Regions from separate parts of the Paenibacillus borealis genome, predicted to be linked through region 2. Evidence: a T-box and tRNA genes for the amino acid it is inferred to sense, from the RefSeq annotation. Region 2 holds a T-box; the other holds one or more tRNA genes.
What was found. A T-box is a leader RNA that pairs with one kind of tRNA and senses whether it is charged. The one in region 2 lies ahead of PBOR_RS28030 (arginine--tRNA ligase), so its partner is inferred to be a tRNA-Arg.
Positions count from the first base shown of each region.

Region 1: it has a tRNA-Arg gene. The T-box ahead of PBOR_RS28030 (arginine--tRNA ligase) is inferred to sense a tRNA for this amino acid. The anticodon was not compared.

Region 1 is NZ_CP009285.1:6,443,876-6,450,101, reverse strand. Features, by position in the region: rRNA gene PBOR_RS27305 (23S ribosomal RNA) at 1-2,903, shown strand, start outside; rRNA gene rrf (5S ribosomal RNA) at 3,052-3,168, shown strand; gene PBOR_RS27295 (AAA family ATPase) at 3,338-3,856, shown strand; tRNA gene PBOR_RS27290 (tRNA-Glu) at 3,999-4,073, shown strand; tRNA gene PBOR_RS27285 (tRNA-Val) at 4,136-4,211, shown strand; tRNA gene PBOR_RS27280 (tRNA-Met) at 4,252-4,325, shown strand; tRNA gene PBOR_RS27275 (tRNA-Asp) at 4,334-4,411, shown strand; tRNA gene PBOR_RS27270 (tRNA-Gly) at 4,557-4,631, shown strand; tRNA gene PBOR_RS27265 (tRNA-Arg) at 4,638-4,714, shown strand; tRNA gene PBOR_RS27260 (tRNA-Leu) at 4,888-4,966, shown strand; gene PBOR_RS27255 (ABC transporter substrate-binding protein) at 5,058-6,226, opposite strand, start outside.
Region 2 is NZ_CP009285.1:6,622,919-6,629,144, reverse strand. Features, by position in the region: gene PBOR_RS28030 (arginine--tRNA ligase) at 636-2,615, opposite strand; T-box leader at 2,717-2,935, opposite strand; gene PBOR_RS37815 (hypothetical protein) at 3,015-3,155, opposite strand; gene PBOR_RS28025 (hypothetical protein) at 3,170-3,475, opposite strand; gene PBOR_RS28020 (hypothetical protein) at 3,707-4,066, shown strand; gene PBOR_RS28015 (exosporium glycoprotein BclB-related protein) at 4,107-5,957, shown strand; gene PBOR_RS28010 (thioredoxin family protein) at 6,080-6,226, opposite strand, start outside.

The sequences.
Region 1 (6,226 bases), 180 kb from region 2:
AGGATGCCTAGGCGCCAGGAGCCGACGAAGGACGTGGCGAACAACGAAACTGCCTCGGGGAGCTGTAAGCAAGCTTTGATCCGGGGGTGTCCGAATGGGGAAACCCAGCTGTGGTAATTCGCAGTTACTCATTTCTGAATACATAGGAAATGTAGAGGCAGACCAGGGGAACTGAAACATCTAAGTACCCTGAGGAAGAGAAAACAATAGTGATTCCGTCAGTAGCGGCGAGCGAACGCGGAACAGCCTAAACCAAGGGGCTTGCCCCTTGGGGTTGTGGGACGTCTCACATGGAGTTACAAAGGAATATGGTAGGCGAAGAGGTCTGGAAAGGCCCGCGATAGAGGTAAAAGCCCTGTAGCCTAAACTGTGTTCTCTCCGAGACGGATCCCGAGTAGTGCGGGGCACGTGAAACCCCGTATGAATCCAGCAGGACCATCTGCTAAGGCTAAATACTACCTGGCGACCGATAGTGAAACAGTACCGTGAGGGAAAGGTGAAAAGCACCCCGGAAGGGGAGTGAAATAGAACCTGAAACCGTGTGCTTACAAAAAGTCAGAGCCCGATCTATGGGTGATGGCGTGCCTTTTGTAGAATGAACCGGCGAGTTACGTTTAACATGCAAGGTTAAGGTGAGAAGCCGGAGCCGCAGCGAAAGCGAGTCTGAATAGGGCGACTGAGTATGTGGACGTAGACCCGAAACCGTGTGATCTACCCCTGTCCAGGGTGAAGGTGCGGTAACACGCACTGGAGGCCCGAACCCACGCATGTTGAAAAATGCGGGGATGAGGTGGGGGTAGCGGAGAAATTCCAATCGAACTCGGAGATAGCTGGTTCTCCCCGAAATAGCTTTAGGGCTAGCCTCGGTGAATGGAGTGGTGGAGGTAGAGCACTGATTGGGTGCGGGGCCCGCAAGGGTTACCAAGCTCAGTCAAACTCCGAATGCCATTAACTTCTTGCCGGGAGTCAGACAGTGAGTGCTAAGATCCATTGTCAAAAGGGAAACAGCCCAGACCATCAGCTAAGGTCCCCAAGTGTGTGTTAAGTGGGAAAGGATGTGGAGTTGCACAGACAACCAGGATGTTGGCTTAGAAGCAGCCACCATTGAAAGAGTGCGTAATAGCTCACTGGTCGAGTGACTCTGCGCCGAAAATGTAACGGGGCTAAACACACCACCGAAGCTATGGCTAGATGCTTTGCATCTGGGGTAGGGGAGCGTTGTATGTAGGTTGAAGGTGTACCGTAAGGAGCGCTGGACAGCATACAAGTGAGAATGCCGGTATGAGTAACGAAAAGATCAGTGAGAATCTGATCCGCCGAAAGCCCAAGGTTTCCTGAGGAAGGCTCGTCCGCTCAGGGTAAGTCGGGACCTAAGGCGAGGCCGAAAGGCGTAGTCGAAGGACAACAGTTTGAAATTACTGTACCACCGTAATCCGCTATGAGCGATGGGGTGACGCAGGAGGGTAGTGACGCGGACTGATGGATGTCCGTCTAAGCAGTGAGGCTGGTGTGTAGGCAAATCCGCACACCGTTAAGGCTGGGCTGTGATGGGGAGCGAAAATTGTAGTAGCGAAGGTCATGATCTCACACTGCCAAGAAAAGCCTCTAGCCAGGAGAAGGTGCCCGTACCGCAAACCGACACAGGTAGGCGAGAAGAGAATTCTAAGGCGCGCGGAAGAACTCTCGTTAAGGAACTCGGCAAAATGACCTCGTAACTTCGGGAGAAGAGGTGCCTCGGTAGGGTGAATAGCCCGAGGGGGCCGCAGTGAAAAGGCCCAAGCGACTGTTTAGCAAAAACACAGGTCTGTGCGAAGCCGCAAGGCGAAGTATACGGGCTGACGCCTGCCCGGTGCTGGAAGGTTAAGGGGAGTGGTTAGGAGCAATCCGAAGCTGTGAACCGAAGCCCCAGTAAACGGCGGCCGTAACTATAACGGTCCTAAGGTAGCGAAATTCCTTGTCAGGTAAATTCTGACCCGCACGAATGGCGTAACGACTTGGGCGCTGTCTCAACGAGAGATCCGGTGAAATTTTAATACCTGTGAAGATGCAGGTTACCCGCGACAAGACGGAAAGACCCCATGGAGCTTTACTGCAGCTTGATATTGAATTTGGGTACGATCTGTACAGGATAGGTGGGAGCCGGTGAGGCAGGAGCGCAAGCTTCTGCGGAGGCGCCGTTGGGATACCACCCTGATCGTATCTAGGTTCTAACCTGGTACCCTAAGCGGGTACGGGGACCGTGTCAGGCGGGCAGTTTGACTGGGGCGGTCGCCTCCTAAAGAGTAACGGAGGCGTTCAAAGGTTCCCTCAGAATGGTTGGAAATCATTCGCAGAGTGCAAAGGCATAAGGGAGCTTGACTGCGAGACCTACAAGTCGAGCAGGGACGAAAGTCGGACTTAGTGATCCGGTGGTACCGCATGGAAGGGCCATCGCTCAACGGATAAAAGCTACCCTGGGGATAACAGGCTTATCTCCCCCAAGAGTCCACATCGACGGGGAGGTTTGGCACCTCGATGTCGGCTCATCGCATCCTGGGGCTGAAGTAGGTCCCAAGGGTTGGGCTGTTCGCCCATTAAAGCGGTACGCGAGCTGGGTTCAGAACGTCGTGAGACAGTTCGGTCCCTATCTGTCGTGGGCGCAGGAAATTTGAGAGGAGCTGTCCTTAGTACGAGAGGACCGGGATGGACGTACCGCTGGTGCATCAGTTGTTCCGCCAGGAGCATGGCTGAGTAGCTACGTACGGACGGGATAAGCGCTGAAAGCATCTAAGCGTGAAGCCCCCCTCAAGATGAGATTTCCCAATTAGTAAGACCCCTTGAAGACGACGAGGTAGATAGGTTGGAGGTGGAAGTGCAGCAATGCATGGAGCTGACCAATACTAATCGGTCGAGGGCTTATCCAACAATTCTAACACGCAGATTCGTTTCGGATTCAGTTTTCAGGAATCAAATTGTAATTTATAGAGCTCAAGCAGTTCTGTAGAGAAAATTTGTTTTCAGCATTTGGCGATGCTGAGACCTGAACAATGCATTTGATATATCAAATGCCCGTTTGGTGGCGATAGCGGAGGGGTTCCACACGTACCCATCCCGAACACGACCGTTAAGCCCTCCAGCGCCGATGGTACTTGGACCGAAGGGTCCTGGGAGAGTAGGACGCCGCCAAGCACTTAAGACCACTGTTGATATTCAACGGTGGTTTTTTGTTGTACAGTTAACACATGAATTTCACGATTTTAGCCCGCTGCCTGAGGAGGGGAACGGATTACATTTTAAAATTCCTGCTCATAATACAACATTTTCTTTATAAGATAATTATTGTCGGGAGGGTGCGTATGTGATTATTTGGCTGAATGGAACCTTTTGTTCAGGAAAAACGCAAACGGCGGATGAACTCCACCGGAGAATTCCACATTCTTATGTATTCGATCCGGAGAATGCCGGCTATTATATCCGTGATAACATTCCTGCGGAAATGTCAAAAAACGATTTTCAGAGCCATCCTCTCTGGCGTGAGCTTGCGTATTCAATGCTTAGATACATAGATTCAGAGTATGATGGAACAATTATTGTACCTATGACACTAGTAGATCCAGACTATTTTATGGAGATAGTGGGTAGACTAAGAAGCGAGGGCCGTGAAGTTCGTCACTTCACGTTGTCTGCTTCACCTGAGACCCTGCTCAGCAGACTGGAGAGCCGTGGTGAAGGTAGGGACTCCTGGGCTGCTGTGCAGATGGACAGATGCCTTACAGGGCTGAAGAATAAGGTCTTCGAGTGTTATGTGGACACTGAGCAGAAGTCCATTCCAGAGGTAGCTGGAATTATTATATCTCTGTTGAAGACCGGGGAATAGGAAACGGATTCTACAATTAGCTATTCAGAATAGAGTTGAAGTGGAAGGACAAAAGAATTTAATAATTATATTGTTTTCTATTGCATTATGCCCATATATTTGATATAATATTTTTTGTTGTCGAAAGAATTATTGTTGATATGGCTCGTTGGTCAAGGGGTTAAGACACCTCCCTTTCACGGAGGTAACATGGGTTCGAATCCCATACGAGTCACCATAAAAAATAATGTTTGTATATCTCATGATAATGTGTTATGATCATTAAGTTGCTTCTTCGATGGAGGCTTAGCTCAGCTGGGAGAGCATCTGCCTTACAAGCAGAGGGTCGGGGGTTCGAACCCCTCAGCCTCCACCATGGAGACTTGCAAGATAGAAGTGAATACATTTATTACTGACGCGGGGTGGAGCAGCCCGGTAGCTCGTCGGGCTCATAACCCGAAGGCCGCAGGTTCAAATCCTGCCCCCGCAATTTAACTTGGAACCGTGGTGTAGTTGGCCTAACATGCCTGCCTGTCACGCAGGAGATCGCGGGTTCGAATCCCGTCGGTTCCGCCATCTTTTTTACTTCAGGGATGAGAATTCCCAGGGTTCGTTGAAGCATAGGCATCGTAAGGAATACATCGCAATCTCGTAACGGAGTGAAGAGTATCCCGTCGGTTCCGCCATTTTACTTAAGTAAACTATTGAATACATACCGTGTGCGGACGTGGCTCAGCGGTAGAGCATCGCCTTGCCAAGGCGAGGGTCGCGGGTTCGATTCCCGTCGTCCGCTCCATATTTTGCGCCCTTAGCTCAGCTGGATAGAGCGTTTGACTACGAATCAAAAGGTCGGGAGTTCGAATCTCTCAGGGCGCGCCATATTTACTTCTTGGGATAATCAAAGTGTCCTCAGATTCGAACGAGTTCGTTGGAGCATATGCTTCGTTAGAATAACTTCGCAATCGGATGTATAGCATCCGTATCTCTCAGGGCGCGCCATTATTACTTCTTGAATACTCAAAGTATCCTTAAGGGATATATACCTATAATTTGCCGGCGTGGCGGAATGGCAGACGCGCTCGACTCAAAATCGAGAGGGAAACCGTGGAGGTTCGAGTCCTCTCGCCGGTATAACAATGACTGACATGTGAAATTGCTAAATGCAATATTACATGTCAGTCATTTTTTGTTGTTCAGAAACATCCCCAGCTGAGCTGTCCCTTTAGCGATATTGGGCTTCATCTATAAACCAGGTATTTTTTAAATCCATATATCCGTAACTGCTTGTTACATCTTCATTAATGAAAGGATAAATCATTTGTTCATGCTTCATTTGGTTCAGATAAATTATGTAATAATTGCTGAACAAAAAATCATCCAGTCTGTATAAATTATCATTTGGCGATATCGTTTCTGGATCATTATTTTCTTCTGCCAGGTGTTCGTTAATTTCGTTATATATGTTATCGGAGAAAAAACGTTTGGGCAGCAATACTGGGCTAAAGAGAAATTGTAAAAAGGAGAGCTGAATATCTTCGGAAGGTATTTCTCCAGCCAGCATAATATCAATTTTACTCTCAGCAAGATTCGACGACAGATATTCATTTTTATCAATGGCCATTAACTCAAGACGAAGGCCGTACTTATTTGCTTTTTGCTGAATCCACTTGGCTTCTTCACTGTATTCATCTGACATCATAAATCCAAGTGTGAGAGGTTCGTTATTGTAGTCGCAAGCCTTCAAAAGGTTCTCAATTTTACTATCCTCAAGAGGGATATGCTTCTCTTGAGTCTGGAAGTAACTTTTTATTTTATTATTATATGGTCGCTTGAGCTCCGTGAACATTTGTTTAGAGTCGAGTAAATGATAAAGGGCTTCCCTAAACTCCTTTTGATTAAAAACCGGGGATTTTTTGTGATTGAAAATAATAAAATTGAAGCCATCATTTAGCAGGATAGGTGAATAATCAGCACGCTGCTCCGGAATGAGCTTTACTTTTTTTATATTCCAGAATTCAACAATGTCAAGTAACGGTTTGATGCCATAGTAGTCGTTAAAGCTAACAAGCCTCACTGGGGTTTCATTTTTTATTTCAAGTTTAAAGGCTCCCGTACCGGTCCATTGATCCACCGGATAATTATAGCCGTTTGGAACCATTGTTAGATTAATAGAGCATAGGTATCTGAGGAAAAACGAATCCGGTTTTTTTAAACAAATTTTTATCGAGTACTCGTCTAGACATTCCATACTATCGATATTGTCCAAAGCCCAGCATATGACTGATTCCGGACCACAGGCTTGTTTAATGGAATATAATACATCCTCACTGTTAAATAGCTTTCCATTATGGAACAGGACGTTTTTTCGTAAAAATAAGACCCAGGTCCGAC
Region 2 (6,226 bases):
GGGAAGGCTGTTTTGTCGTCCGGAGGATGAGAACCCTAGGCGCCAGCCGGGGACGTTGGAGCATACGCTTCGATAGGAATACATCGCAATCAGCCCGAATGGGCTGTATCCCTTCCGGGACGTCAAGTAACAGCCTTCCTTCGGGAAGGCTGTTTTGTCGTCCGGGGGAGGAGAACCCTAGGCGCCAGCCGGGGACGTTGGAGCATACGCTTCGATAGGAATACATCGCAATCAGCCCGAATGGGCTGTATCCCTTCCGGGACGTCAAGTAACAGCCTTCCTTCGGGAAGGCTGTTTTGTCGTCCGGAGGAGGAGAACCCTAGGCGCCAGCCGGGGACGTTGGAGCATAGGCTTCGATAGGAATACATCGCAATCAGCCCGAATGGGCTGTATCCCTTCCGGGACGTCAAGTAACAGCCTTCCTTCGGGAAGGCTGTTTTGTCGTCCGGAGGATGAGAACCCTAGGCGCCAGCCGGGGACGTTGGAGCATACGCATTGTTACTCAAACCCCCACTCGCCTACAGCGATCTTCAAAGTAACCAGCATCATTCACACCATGAGTACCGCTATTTACTTTATTGCCCCGCTTATACACATTCACATTCGGGAACCGGTACAGCAGCTACGCTCCCGGCTTACATCCGTTCCGGCTTGGGCAGTCCGAGCACATCAAGCGCCTCGCCCAAAGTACCGGTGAAGCGCCGGGTCAGCCAGAGACGGAAGGCGACGATGGAAGCTTCTCCTTTGAGAATCGGGCAGGCGGAGTAGAAATTGCTGAACAGTGCGGCCAGACTGTGCGCATAGTTACAGATCGTATTTGGCGTAAGCTCCCGGCTTGCCGTATATAGGGTGTCCTGCCAGAGGCTGAGCTGTCTCAGCAGAGCAAGCTCGGCTGCTTCAAGCTGTAGCGGAAAGAGCGGAAGATCTCCCTCTTTTTGATCTATGCTGTCTACGTTATCACTCTTATCTATACTATTTGCGCTATATAAGTTATCCGCACTATCTCTATCATTCCGGCTATTCCCACTATTCCCGCTACCACTCTCCGCCAAGGCGCCGCCTTTACTGAGCACACGGCTGGCCCGGGCATAGGCATACATCAGGTAGACGCCAGTGTTGCCGGAAATCTCCATGGCCTGTTTGAAATCAAACACAATCTCTGTCCCCAGATTGAAGCGCAGCAGATAGTAGCGGATGGCTGCGGTGGCGATGAGCCGGCTGGACAGGCCGTTTTTATCCGAACGGGTAGCATCGATGGAATCCTCCATAAGCCGGACCAGCTCGGTTACCTTAATTCCGATGCCCTGGCGTCCGGACATGGCATAGGAGCTTTTGCCGGCGGATGTATCCAGACCAAGCCCGGCAGCGGAAGCCGGACTTAGAGAAACCACCCCGTAACTTACATGATGCAGCCGCTCCGCCTGCTCGTGGTATCCCAGTGCCTGGAATGCCTGCTTCACCATCGCCTGCGGATATTCCTGTCTGTAATCGATGACGTTAACGACCTTGTCCGCATGTCCAAAAGGCAGCACCTCGCCGCTCAGCCCAGTCGTCCACAGCCCGCTGTTAAACTCACTGTAGGCAAAATCTTTATCCAAGAGGCCGAATTTCCACAGATGATAAGCGATATCCTTGGCCGTATAGGTCAGAATCCCGTTCGAGCGCACCAGCACCTTATCCTTCTGATGCTCCTCTTCAGTATCCTGTGCGGAGTCGCCACCGCCAGCGGATTGCTTCAGAATCCAGCAGCCTGCCAGCTTACCCTCACTCTCCTGAACGAACACCTCTGTCTGCGACAGAAGGTCGAAGGCGGAAGCCCAGAAGCCTTCTTTCAGAATGCTGCTCTCCCAGACCAGCAGATCGTAGCCGATCCCGAAGTTCCGCATCTCCTCCACATGCTCTTTCACAATCTGTCCTGCAACTAGGTTGCCGATCCAGGCGGTGTTGCCGTGACCTTGTTCCAGCGCGTGAAGAATTTCGGTCCGCTTATGTACAGACTCCGGATGCTGCGCATACTCTTTGTTGATCTCGGCATAGATGTCCCAGCAATAATCCCCGAAACGGACATGATTCCCCGCAAGCGGCACATTCAACAGGCCAACAACGGTATCCGCAAGCTGATTGCCGAGATCATCCACGTAGTTGTGCACCTCGACAGTATGACCGGTTTTTCTCAGAATTCTGGCCAAAGCATCCCCGATACAGGAGTTTCTCAGGTGGCCGATGTGCATGCTTTTATTCGGATTAACGCTAGTGTGTTCGACGATAACCTTCTCACCTCCAGCCTGCGGGAGTGCAAAATCAGTCTGCGCCCATACCTGCCAATCGATATACATATTAATGAACCCCGGCGGCGCAACCTCGATTCTCTGCAGCAGTCCGTTTGCGGAACCCGACGCTTTGAGCTCGGCGGTGATCAGTTCCGCGATGACGGCCGGAGGCTTGCGCAGGGTCCGGGCCAGTTGCATAGCAATATTGCTGGAATAGTCCCCATGCTCGGCATTGGCCGGCTGCTCCAGAGCCGCGTTTACCGGAGAGCTGCCGAGAATCCCCAGGCCTTCAGATACTTTGGAAATACATTGTTCCAGACTGTTCTTGATAAGCTGACTAAGCATTAACATAATAAGTACCTCCTATAAATTTGTGAAAAAGTGTAAGCGGCCGCAAAGGGCCAGAGGTTGTTACGGAAATAGACGACAAAAAAAGCCTTCGTCTCAAAAGAGACGAGGCTTAAGCGCTCGCGGTACCACTCTCGTTGCTAAACCTACAGTTCAGCCACCTCACAGGTTAACGGTCTTTAGCCGGGGCTTCCTACTCTTCATTCAGAAGTCCATCTCACGGGTGCGCTTCATTGCCTGATCTGTACCGGCTTACACTCTCCCGGCTCGCTGGGGACTAGATTCAGGGCAACTACTTTCCCGGTCATCGATTGAATATGATTTTTACCAGTATAGCGAATTTCCCGAAGAAAGCAATAGCAGATTACCGGACGGCTGATGCGCCTCTGCAGATCTTTAATCCGCTGTAGGTGCTCCCGTCAGATTCTTAATGTCCGTGGAACCATAAATCAGCAGGGCAATTACAATCACCAGCAGCAGACCGCCGGCGAAGCCCTCCCCGTCAAAGCTGTCCATATCCCCGCGCCTCACTTTCACTTCCGTTTAGGTAATCAGGAGTTTTCGGCTTTCTTTTTCAAAGCGGTCATAATCTCGTTCAGTGTCAGACTGCTGTTGTCATCAAGGAAGCTGACCAGCTTATCGACGTTGTCATTGCTTAGATCACTTAAGGTTTTATATTTGCCTACCAGACTGACGAACATCGACGCGTCCGTGTACATCTGGATGGAGTCTACTTTCAGCTTGCCGGTCAAAAGAAGGGCGGCCACTGCGAACTCAAGCCCTTTTGGAGTTTGTGTTTTGGAGCTGGCCGGCGTTTTTTTGGCGGCAGGTTTCTTTCCTTTTCCAGGAGGGGGCATCTGACTCCCTTCTTCCATTGGGCGTTCTGGCAGGAAAGCGGCAGTAAGGGCGGTCTCTCCTTAATAAAAGATATGCGCCCCCGCAGATTTTGGTGAATGGAACCTGTCTTATGTCCACACCGAGCTGAGGATGCCCGAATAATATTATATTGTGCGATTAAAGATCAACCGTCGCTAGTAACATAGTTTCACAGCCGTAAATGCTAGACATGGAAGGAGGGATGAGACGGGATGCCGATTTTATCAACAGGACCTATCGAGAACAATGCCGTTTCGGGAGTCAGACCTACGCAGACTGTTACGGTAAAGCTGGTGAAGCGTGATGCCGTGGGCGGCTCCGCGGTCAGTATTCAGGGCTACTTGCTGGGGGCGACAAGAATACTGTATGTAAGTGAGGTTATTAATATTGCTCCGAATGAAGTGGTGACCAGGGATTACTTTGCCGATCTGGATGCGTTTGAATTTATCTTCACGATCGGGGAAGCAACCGAGGAGGAGATCGGAATTTCAGTATGGGGCAAGACTTCTACCGGCCAGCTGGTGAATGCCCATCGCGTTGTTACACATGAGAAATTAAGCTCCGAAGTATAGAGATTCACCCCATTCTAATAGGAAAAGGAGTGCTGAAACGATGAGTTTTTTGTCCACGGGACCGATAGAAAATAACATGGTTGGCGGTGTGAGACCGACTACCCAGGTTACAGTCAGAATTGATAACCGCAGCGATATCACTGCCTCCTCAGTATCGGTTCAGGGATACTATTTGAGTGGCGGCGTCAGAAACCTGTATGTCAGCGAGGCGATCGATGTTGCTCCGAATCAATCGATAACCACTACCTATTTTGCTGATCTGGATGGTATAGAATTTACTTTCTTAACACCTGCCACTGTAAATGATCCGGTCCAGGTTTCGATCTGGGGTAAGAGCAGCACAGGGGCACTGGTAACCGCCCATCGCCTGGTTTCTGCAGAATTGCTGGGTGAAGTCTTCGGCATTACCGGCGCAACCGGGCCGGCGGGGGCAACCGGAGCAACGGGTGCTCAAGGCGCTACCGGCGCGACAGGTTCCGGCGGCGGAGCGACAGGTGCAACAGGGGTTACGGGAGCGACAGGCACAGCAGGCGCGACTGGGGTTACGGGAGCGACAGGCACGGCGGGCGCGACTGGGGTTACAGGAGCGACGGGCACAGCGGGCGCGAATGGGGTTACTGGAGCGACGGGCACGGCAGGCGCGACCGGAGTAACTGGAGCGACGGGCACGGCAGGCGCGACCGGAGTAACTGGCGCGACGGGCACAGCAGGCGCGACCGGAGTAACTGGAGCGACGGGCACAGCTGGCGCGACTGGGGTTACGGGCGCGACGGGCACAGCAGGCGCGACCGGAGTAACTGGAGCGACGGGCACAGCGGGAGCGACTGGGGTTACGGGAGCGACGGGCACAGCGGGAGCGACTGGGGTTACTGGAGCGACAGGCACAGCGGGAGCGACTGGGGTTACTGGAGCGACAGGCACAGCGGGAGCGACTGGGGTTACAGGTGCGACGGGCACGGCAGGAGCGACTGGGGTTACGGGAGCGACGGGCACGGCGGGAGCGACCGGGGTTACTGGAGCGACAGGCATAGCGGGAGCGACTGGGGTTACGGGAGCGACAGGCATAGCTGGGGCGACTGGGGTTACTGGAGCGACAGGTATAGCTGGGGCGACTGGGGTTACTGGAGCGACGGGCACAGCTGGAGCGACTGGGGTTACTGGAGCGACGGGCACAGCGGGAGCGACTGGGGTTACTGGAGCGACAGGCACGGCGGGCGCGACTGGGGTTACGGGAGCGACGGGCACAGCGGGAGCGACTGGGGTTACGGGCGCGACAGGCACAGCAGGAGCGACTGGGGTTACGGGCGCGACAGGCACGGCGGGAGCGACTGGGGTTACCGGTGTTACCGGGGCGACAGGAGCAGCGGGTTCAGGGGCCATCATTCCGTATGCTTCCGGGCTTCCAGTAGCTTTGACAACAGTACTGGGCGGGCTTCTGAACACCTCTAGTCTTGTAGGTTTCGGCAGCAGCTCTACCGGTGTCAGCATTGCGGGCGGAACTATTGACCTGACAGGTGCGGCTGGTACATTGCTCAACTTTGCCTTCTCCGTACCGCGTGCCGGAACTATTACTTCACTGGCAGGCTATTTCAGTACAACTGCGGGACTTAGCTTAGTAGGTTCGACGGTAACCATAACTGCGAGATTGTTCCATTCTACTACACCAAATAACAGCTTCACGGCGGTCGCTGGTGCCACAGTAACTTTGGCTCCGCCATTGACAGGAGTTCTTTCTCTCGGTACGATCAGCAGCGGCTTAACTACAGGACTCAGTATACCGGTAACAGCCGGTGAGCGTCTGCTGATGGTCTTCTCGGCAACGGTAACAGCTGGTCTTGATGTAGCGACAACGGTGGCCGGTTATGCCAGCGGTGGGGTTACAATCGTCTAATCGCAGCGCTGCAAGCTATACGCAATAGTAATAAAACAGGGACCTCCCAAGCTTGAGCTTAGGAGGTCCCTGTTTTTGTATGTGGAAGAGAACTAAATATGAATAATGTCTAACATGCAATGTTATACCAGATCGCAAGCCTCGGCCGGCATCCAGTGGGCATCCTGGCCGTCCCATTTCACATTGCAGCCGATCGGGTTAGTCAGAGGTTCACTGACCGGTTGCCCGGCTACCAGCTCTGTCAGGGCGTTATCCAGATTGTTGACGGT